2 regions of the Kitasatospora sp. Xyl93 genome follow, and region 1 is predicted to be linked to the other one. Evidence: riboswitches for the same ligand, from Rfam matches in the RefSeq annotation. Region 1 holds a riboswitch; the other holds the start of a gene.

Region 1 (3,881 bases):
CCAGCCTGCGGGCCAGCACCGGGTCGTCGTTGGTGTACGGCAGGACGGTGAAGCCGTCGTCGACCAGGGTCTCGGCGGCGTCCAGCAGCTCGATCGGGTCGGGCAGCAGGGTGCGCTCGTCGGCGATCACCTCCAGCTTGACCCAGTCGGTGCCGAGCGCCTCGCGGGCCAGCCGCGCGGTCAGCACGGCCTCGCCGGCGGTGAAGCAGCCGGCCGTGTTGGGCAGCACCCGGATGCCGTTGCGGGTCAGCACGTCCAGGACGGAGCCCTGGGTGGAGGCGTCGACCCGGCGCATCGCCACGGTGGTCAGCTCGGTGCCGGAGGCGAGCAGCGCGCGCTCCAGGACCTCCAGGCTGGGGGCGCCGCCGGTGCCCATGATCAGCCGGGAGGAGAAGGTCGTCCCGGCGATGGTGAGGCTGTCCCCATCGGTGGAGAGAAGGGTGTCGGCCATGGTTCAGCCTCCCTGCACGGCGGTGAGGATCTCGATCCGGTCGCCGGTGCTCAGCGCCGTCCCCGGCCACGAACCGCGGGGCACCACGGCCTCGTTGAGCGCGGCGGCGACACCGGTGTTGGCGGCGCTGACGGCGGACACCACCTCGGCGAGGGTGGTCGTGGCGGGCACCCGGCGGGGCTCGCCGTTGACGGTCAGGGCGATCTCGTGCCGGGTGGTCTCGTCGTGGGTGGTCTCGTCGTGGGTGGTCTCGGTCATGCGGAGGCCTTCGTCGTGGAGCGGTCGGGGGAGAAGCGCAGGGGGGTGAACGGCCGTGCGAGCTCGGGGACTTCGCCGGTGGTCAGGTACTCGGCGACCAGGTCGGCGGTCACCGGGGTGAGCAGCACGCCGTTGCGGTAGTGGCCGGTGGCGGCGACCAGGCCGGGCAGCGAGGTCGGGCCCAGCAGCGGGGCGTTGTCCGGCGAGCCGGGGCGCAGCCCGGCCGAGGTCTCCAGCAGCGGGAGTTCGGTGATGCCCGGAACCAACTCGTGGGCGTCGCGGAGGAGTTCGTACACCCCGCCGGCAGTGACGGTGGTGTCGTAGCCCTGCTCCTCGGTGGTCGCGCCGACCACCAGCTCGCCGTTCTCCCGGGGCACCAGGTAGAGGTGCCGGCCGCGGACGACGGCGCGGACGTTGCGGGACAGGAACGGGCGGTAGGCGTCCGGGACGTGCAGCCGCAGCACCTGCCCCTTCACCGGGCGGATCGCGGGCAGCACCCCCTCGGGCAGGCCGGGCAGCCGGTGGCTGTGCGGGCCGGCGGCGAGCACGGTCCGGTCCGCGGTCACGGTCTCGTGGGTGCTCAGGCGGGCGCCGGCCGCTCGGCCGTCGCCGACCAGCAGCTCGACCGCCTCGGCCCGGTGGACCAGGACACCGGCGCGCTCGCAGGCGAGGACCAGGGCCCGGAGCAGCCGGCGGCCGTCCACCTGGTGGTCCTCGGCCACGTGCAGGCCGCCGCGCACGCCGGGGGCGAGCATCGGCTCCAGCCTGCGGGCCTCCCGGCCGGTCAGCCAGGCCGAGTCCAGGCCGAGCCGCTGGTGGAAGGCGTGCAGTTCGCGCAGTTCCTCGCGGTCGTCGGAGTCCAGCGCGACGGCGAGCGTGCCGCACCGGCGGTAACCGGTGTCCTGGCCGCCGCTCGCCTCGGTGAGCTCGGCGGCGAAGGCCGCGTACCGCTCGTTCGAGGCCATCCCGAGGCGCAGCAGCGGCTCCTCGCCGTACTGCAGCTCGGTGACCGGGGCGAGCATCCCGGCCGCGACCTGGGCCGCGCCGCCGCCAGGGGAGGGGTCGACCACGATCACGTTCCGCAGACCGCGCTGGGCGGCGCGCCAGGCGACGGCGAGGCCGATGATCCCCCCGCCGATCACCAGCACCTCGGCGTGGGCGCCCGATGGCAAGCGTGACAAGGCTGCTCTTCTCCCTTCGCCGGTATGACCCGGATCAGGTTCGGACGGTCGCGGGCCGTGTCAGCCCGCCTCTCAGCCCGGTACGCCGGGCTCCCGTGTGGTGTCCCCACCTTAACGCCGGGGGCCGTCCCGGCCGAAGGCGCGTACGAGGCGTGGACGGGGGTGGGACAGCGGGGCGGGACGGCGGGGGATGCGGGACGGCCCGCGGCCGCCGGCCGACGGCTGAGTACAGTGACGGGCGTGGCAGAGCTGAGCGGAACGGATCGGGTGGTCGTCGTCGGAGCCGGGCTGGCCGGGGCGCAGTGCGCCCTCAAGCTGCGGCAGGGCGGCTGGCGGGGGCGGATCGCCCTGGTCGGCGAGGAGCCGCACGCGCCGTACGACCGGCCGCCGCTCTCCAAGGACGTGCTGCTCGGCAAGACCGACTCCACCGCCCTGGACATCGACTACGGGCAGCTCGGCATCGAGCTGCTCACCGGCCGCCGCGCCACCGGCCTGACCCCCGGCGTGCTGCACACCGACGGCGGCGACCTCCCGTACGGCTCGCTGGTGATCGCCACCGGCGCCGTCCCGCGCGCCCTGCCCGGCGCCGAGCGGGCGCACCTGCTGCACACCCTGGACGACGCCCTGGCGCTGCGCGCGCTGCTGCGCCCCGGGCTGCGGCTGGTGCTGGTCGGCGCGGGCTGGATCGGCGCCGAGGTGGCCACCGCGGCCCGCGCGGCGGGCTGTGCGGTGACGGTGGTCGAGGCCGGTCCGGCGCCGCTGCCCGGCGCGCTGCCGACGGAGATCGGTTCGGCGATGGCCGCCTGGTACGCCGAGGCCGGGGTCGACCTGCGCTGCGGGGTCGGCGTGGCCGCCGTCGAGCCCGGAGCGGTGCTGCTGGCGGACGGCTCGCACCTGCCCGCCGACGAGGTGGTGGTCGGCATCGGGGCCCGCCCGGCGACCGGCTGGCTGGCCGGCTCCGGGGTCGAGCTGGACCCGACCGGCGCCGTCGTGGTGGACGGGCGGCTGCGCACCTCGGTGCCCGGCGTCTTCGCGGCGGGCGACTGCGTCAGCTACCCCTCGGCCCGGACGGGGGCCCGGCTGGCCGTCCAGCACTGGGACCACGCCCTGCAGTCCGGCGAGGCGGTGGCCGCCGCCGTGCTGGGCGCGGACGGGCCGGCCTACGACCCGGTGCCGTACTTCTGGTCCGAGCAGTTCGGGCGGATGGTCCAGTACGCCGGCCGGCACGCCGAGGGCGACCAGCTGGTCCGGCGCGGCGGCCCGCGGGACGCCGACTGGTCGGTGCTCTGGCTGCGCGACGGCGTGCCCAGCGCGCTGCTGACCGTGGACCGGCCGCGCGACCTCACCCAGGGGCGCCGGCTGATCGAGCGCGGCACCGCGCTGGATCCGGTCCGCGCGGCGGACCCGGCGGTGCCGCTGAAGGCGGCCACGGCGTAGGGCCGTGTGCGCTGGAGGCGTCCGAGGTGGCAGTCTGGTGCCGTGAGCGAGATCGATGCCAAGACTGAAGCCCTGGTCCCCGAGTGGCTGTACCTGCCCGACATCTCCGAGAAGTGGGGTGTGCTGGTCACCGAGGTCCGCAACATGGTCAAGAAGGGTGACCTGATCGCGGTCCGCCGCGGCCCCAACAAGTCCCTGCAGGTCCCGGCCGCCTTCATCGACGAGGACGGCCCGGTCAAGCACCTGGTCGGGCTGCTGACCGTGCTGCGGGACAGCGGGTTCTCCGACGACGAGATCATCGCGTGGATGTTCACCGAGGACGAGTCGCTGCCCGGCACCCCGGTGCAGGCGCTGTGGGAGAACCGGGCGACCGAGGTCAAGCGCCGCGCCCAGGCCATGGCGCTGTGACCACCGACCCGCGCGCCCGGCTCGCCGACGCCCGGCTGTACCTGTGCACCGACGCCCGCCGCGAGCAGGGCGACCTCGCCGAGTTCCTGGACGCGGCGCTGGCGGGCGGGGTGGACATCGTCCAGCTGCGCGACAAGGGCCTGGAG
Region 2 (3,881 bases), 1.8 Mb from region 1:
TCGGCGCACACGTTTGGGCACGGGCGGGGGTCACGGCTGGTCGCCGACCCGCTCGGCCAGCGTGACCTTGGTGTTGAAGCTCTGGCCGTTGCGGGTGTACTCGACGTCGACGGTCTCGCCGGGCTTGTGCGTCCAGATCCGGCTGACCAGGGCGGGGCCGTTGTCGATCGGGACGCCGCCGAGCTTGGTGATGACGTCGCCCGGCTTGAGCCCCGCCTTGTCCGCCGCGCCGCCGGGGGTGACGGCGGGCTGGCCCTGGATGTCCTTGGTCTGGATCTGCGCGCCGTCGCCCTTGTAGTCGTCGTTGCGCAGCACGTCGAGCTTGGCGTAGACCGGCTTGCCGGTCTTGATCAGGGTGTCCGCGACCCACTTGGCCTGGTTGATCGGGATGGCGAAGCCGAGGCCGATGCTGCCGGCCCGGCCGTTGGACGAGGCGTTGGACTGGATCGCCGAGTTGATGCCGATCACCGCGCCGCCGGAGTCGAGCAGCGGGCCGCCGGAGTTGCCGGGGTTGATCGAGGCGTCGGTCTGGAGGGCGTTCATGTACGAGGCCTGCGAGCCGGTCTCGTCGCCGGAGGCCACCGGGCGGTCCTTGGCGCTGATGATGCCGCTGGTGACGGTGGACTCCAGGCCGTACGGCGCGCCGATCGCGACGGTGGCGTCGCCGACGTTGACCTTGTCGGAGTCGGCCAGCGGCAGCGGTGCCAGCTTGCTCTTGGGCGGGTTGTCGATCTTGATCACGGCGACGTCGTAGCCCTCGGCGTGGCCCAGCACGGAGGCGCCGTAGGAGCTGCCGTCGGCGAACTTGACGGTCAGTTTGCCGCCGTTGAGAGTCGGCGCGACCACGTGGTTGTTGGTGAGGATGTGGCCCTCGGTGTCGAAGACGAAGCCGGTGCCGGTGCCCGACTCGCCGTTGCCCTGCGCCTTGATGGTGACGACGCTGGGCAGCGCCTTCTGCGCGATGGCGGCGATCGAGCCGGGGGCGGGCTCGTTCTTCTGGGTGTCGCTGGCCTGGACGGTGGTGCTGCGGTGGTCGTTCGCGGAGCCGGCGCTGTCGGAGCGGTCGGCGACGGTCACGCCGAGCACGCCGCCGGCCACACCGGCGACCAGCGCGACGGCCGTCATCAGCGCGACCAGGCCGCCGCGCTTCTTGCGCGGGCCGCCGGGGTGCTCCGCCGGGTAGCCGAGCGGGCCCGCCGGGCCGCCGGGGTAGCCCGCGCCGCCGGAGGCGGAGTCGTGGGGCCCCCAGCCGCCGAGCGGCTGGCCGGCCCCGAAGGGGTGGTGGCCGTGCGCGGCGGGGGCGGCGGGAACGGCCGGGGCGGCGCCGTACCCCTCGTGCGGACCGGCGGCGGGGACACCGTGGGTCGGGGTGGCGTACGGGTTGCCGGCCGGCGGCAGCGCCGGGGCGGCGGGCGCGGCGGCGGCCGGGGCCGCCGGAGCCTGCGGGGCGGGCGGCAGAACGGGCGGCGGCGCGTCGATGTACCCGGTGGCCGGGTCGACGGCCGGCTCCCCGGCGGCGGCCACGGGCGCGGCCGGGGCCTGCGGCGCGGACACCTTGGTGAAGGCGACGGTGGGCTTGTGGCCGCCCTCCGCCTGGACCCCGTCCGCCGGAACACCCGGCGCCGGGACGCCCTCGGCCGACCCGGCGTCGACGGGCGGAGCCGCCTCGACGGCAGCGGCCCCGGCCGCGCCCGCCTCCGGCTCCGGCACCCGCCGGAAGGCCATGGTCGGCTTGTGCCCGCCCTGAGCGGGGCCCTCGGAAGCGGACTCGGCCGCCCCCAGGCCTGCGGGCTGCTCCCCCTGCGGCCCGGTGGGCCCAACCTCGCGCTCGGTGCTCACGGACGACCTCCATAGCTGGCAGAACCAAGGACCATAGTTTTTCGCACTGTCGATTCGTTTGCCGTAAGGACCCCTCTGAAGAACTCATAAGAATCCTTAGCCCGCACCGACACCGACCCGGTACGGGCCCGGTACGGACACCGGCACCAGCACCGACGCCGGTACCGACGGCCGAGGCTCCCCTCCCCGCCGGGCGTCCCGCGATGCGGACCGCACGCCCTCGGCCTTGGGTGTTCGCCCCCGCGCCGGTTAGCCTGTCGCTCCAAACTGACACGCGGGAGCTTGGACCCACCAGGCTGAGAGTGCGCATGTCGACCGTACGCCACACGAGTGACGGCCGTTCGAGGGGGCGCTGACCGCCGGAACCTGTCCGGGTAATGCCGGCGTAGGGAGTATCGGCCATGCCGCCTGCTTCGCCATCCTCTTCTTCGGGCGCGAACGCCCCCGCTTCCGGTCCGGACGCCCCGCCTCCGGGCGCGACCGCCGTCCTGGAGCGCCCCGACCACGTCGAAGCGCCCCTGGTCCTGGACACCGAGCCGCCGCGCACGCTGCGCTTCCGGGACCACTTCGCGCTCTGGATGAACCTGGGCGTCAGCCTGATCGGCTTCTCCACCGCCGCCACCGTGCTCGGCGCCCCCGGCAGCGAGCTGTCGCTGGCCGCCGCGGTGACCGCGATCACGGTCGGCACGGCGGTCGGCACCGCGATGCTGGGCGTGGCCTCGCTGATCGGCGCCCGGACCGGCGCCCCCGCGATGGCGAACCTGCGCGGGCTGTTCGGCACCCGGCTGTCGTACCTGCCGACGGTGCTGAACATCGTCCAGTGCGTCGGCTGGGGCGTGTTCGAGCTGCTGACCATCTCGGCGGGCGCCCAGACCGTCGCGCACACCACCGGCTACCGCTGGCTGTTCGTCCTGCTCGCGGGCGCGCTGACCACCGCGCTGACCATCTGGCCGCTGGGCTCGATCGCGGTGCTGCGCCGCTTCGTGGCCGGGGCGGTCGCGGTGGCGATGGTGTACTTCACCGTCCAGCTGGGCCGCCAGGGCGTGCCGGACCCGGGCGCGGGCAACTGGCACGGCTTCCTGGGCGCCACCGACGCGATGATCGCGGTGTCGGTCTCGTTCGTCCCGCTGGCCGCCGACTACACACGGCACTCGCGCACCCCGCGCTCGGCGTTCTGGGGCAGCTTCTCCGGCTACACGATCGCCCAGGTCTGGTGCTACGTGCTCGGCCTGATGGCGCTGCTGCAGTCGGACGGCGACCCGAACCGGATCTTCGACTCCTTCCTCGGGGTCTGGGCCGGCTGGCTGTTCCTGCTGGTGCTGGTGCTGCGCGAGACCGACCAGTCCTTCGCCAACGTGTACTCGACCGCGATGTCGGTGCAGAACCTGCTGCCGAAGGTCGACCGCCGGGTGCTCTCCGGGGCGATCGGCGCGCTGACCACCGTGCTGGCGCTGCAGATCGACGAGTTCACCGACACCTACTACGGCTTCCTCGGCCTGATCGGCTCGGTGTTCGTACCTCTGCTGGCGGTGCTCGCGGTGGACTACTTCCTCGGCGCCGGCCGGCGCGGCTGGAACCTCTCCGCCGACGCGCCGTCCCGCTGGCTGATGCTGCTGCCGTGGGCACTGGGCTTCGCGGTCTACCAGCTCATCGCGCCGACCGGGGTGGCCGACTGGTGGACGGAATTCTGGACCTCCGCCCGGCAGGCGCTGCACTTCAGCCCGCAGGAGTGGACCTCGGCCTCGCTGTTCGCCTTCGTGGTGCCGGCGCTGGTCACCTGGGCGCTCACCCCGCTCGGCCGCCGCACCGCCGGGCGCTGAACGGGAGCCGCCGGGCGCTGAACGGGAACCGCCGGGCACCGAGCGGACGGAGGCGGCCCCACAGGTTGGGGCCGTCTTCGTCCGCGCTTCACCTCCGCCGCCTATCGTTGGGCCCGTGACCAGCCCAGACCTGTCCTCGACGGCGGCGCGCACCGTGCCGCCCGTCCAGGTGATCGCCCACCGCGGTTCCTCCCACGCCCTGCCCGAGCACACCCTCGCGGC

Evidence for each region. A riboswitch is a leader RNA that binds a small molecule or an ion and turns the genes downstream of it on or off. The one in region 1 is predicted to bind thiamine pyrophosphate.
Region 2: linked by a shared signal. The riboswitch ahead of ACZ5GH_RS17915 (purine-cytosine permease family protein) and the one ahead of thiO (glycine oxidase ThiO) in region 1 are both predicted to bind thiamine pyrophosphate.

Annotation. Positions count from the first base shown of each region.
Region 1 covers NZ_AP029185.1:2,186,557-2,190,437, reverse strand. Annotated here, with positions in the region: gene ACZ5GH_RS09390 (thiazole synthase) at 1-451, opposite strand, end outside; gene thiS (sulfur carrier protein ThiS) at 455-709, opposite strand; gene thiO (glycine oxidase ThiO) at 706-1,890, opposite strand; TPP riboswitch at 1,885-1,997, opposite strand; gene ACZ5GH_RS09375 (NAD(P)/FAD-dependent oxidoreductase) at 2,122-3,327, shown strand; gene ACZ5GH_RS09370 (Rv2175c family DNA-binding protein) at 3,370-3,735, shown strand; gene thiE (thiamine phosphate synthase) at 3,732-3,881, shown strand, end outside.
Region 2 covers NZ_AP029185.1:4,006,391-4,010,271, forward strand. Annotated here, with positions in the region: gene ACZ5GH_RS17910 (S1C family serine protease) at 31-1,725, opposite strand; TPP riboswitch at 2,104-2,248, shown strand; gene ACZ5GH_RS17915 (purine-cytosine permease family protein) at 2,241-3,659, shown strand; gene ACZ5GH_RS17920 (glycerophosphodiester phosphodiesterase) at 3,775-3,881, shown strand, end outside.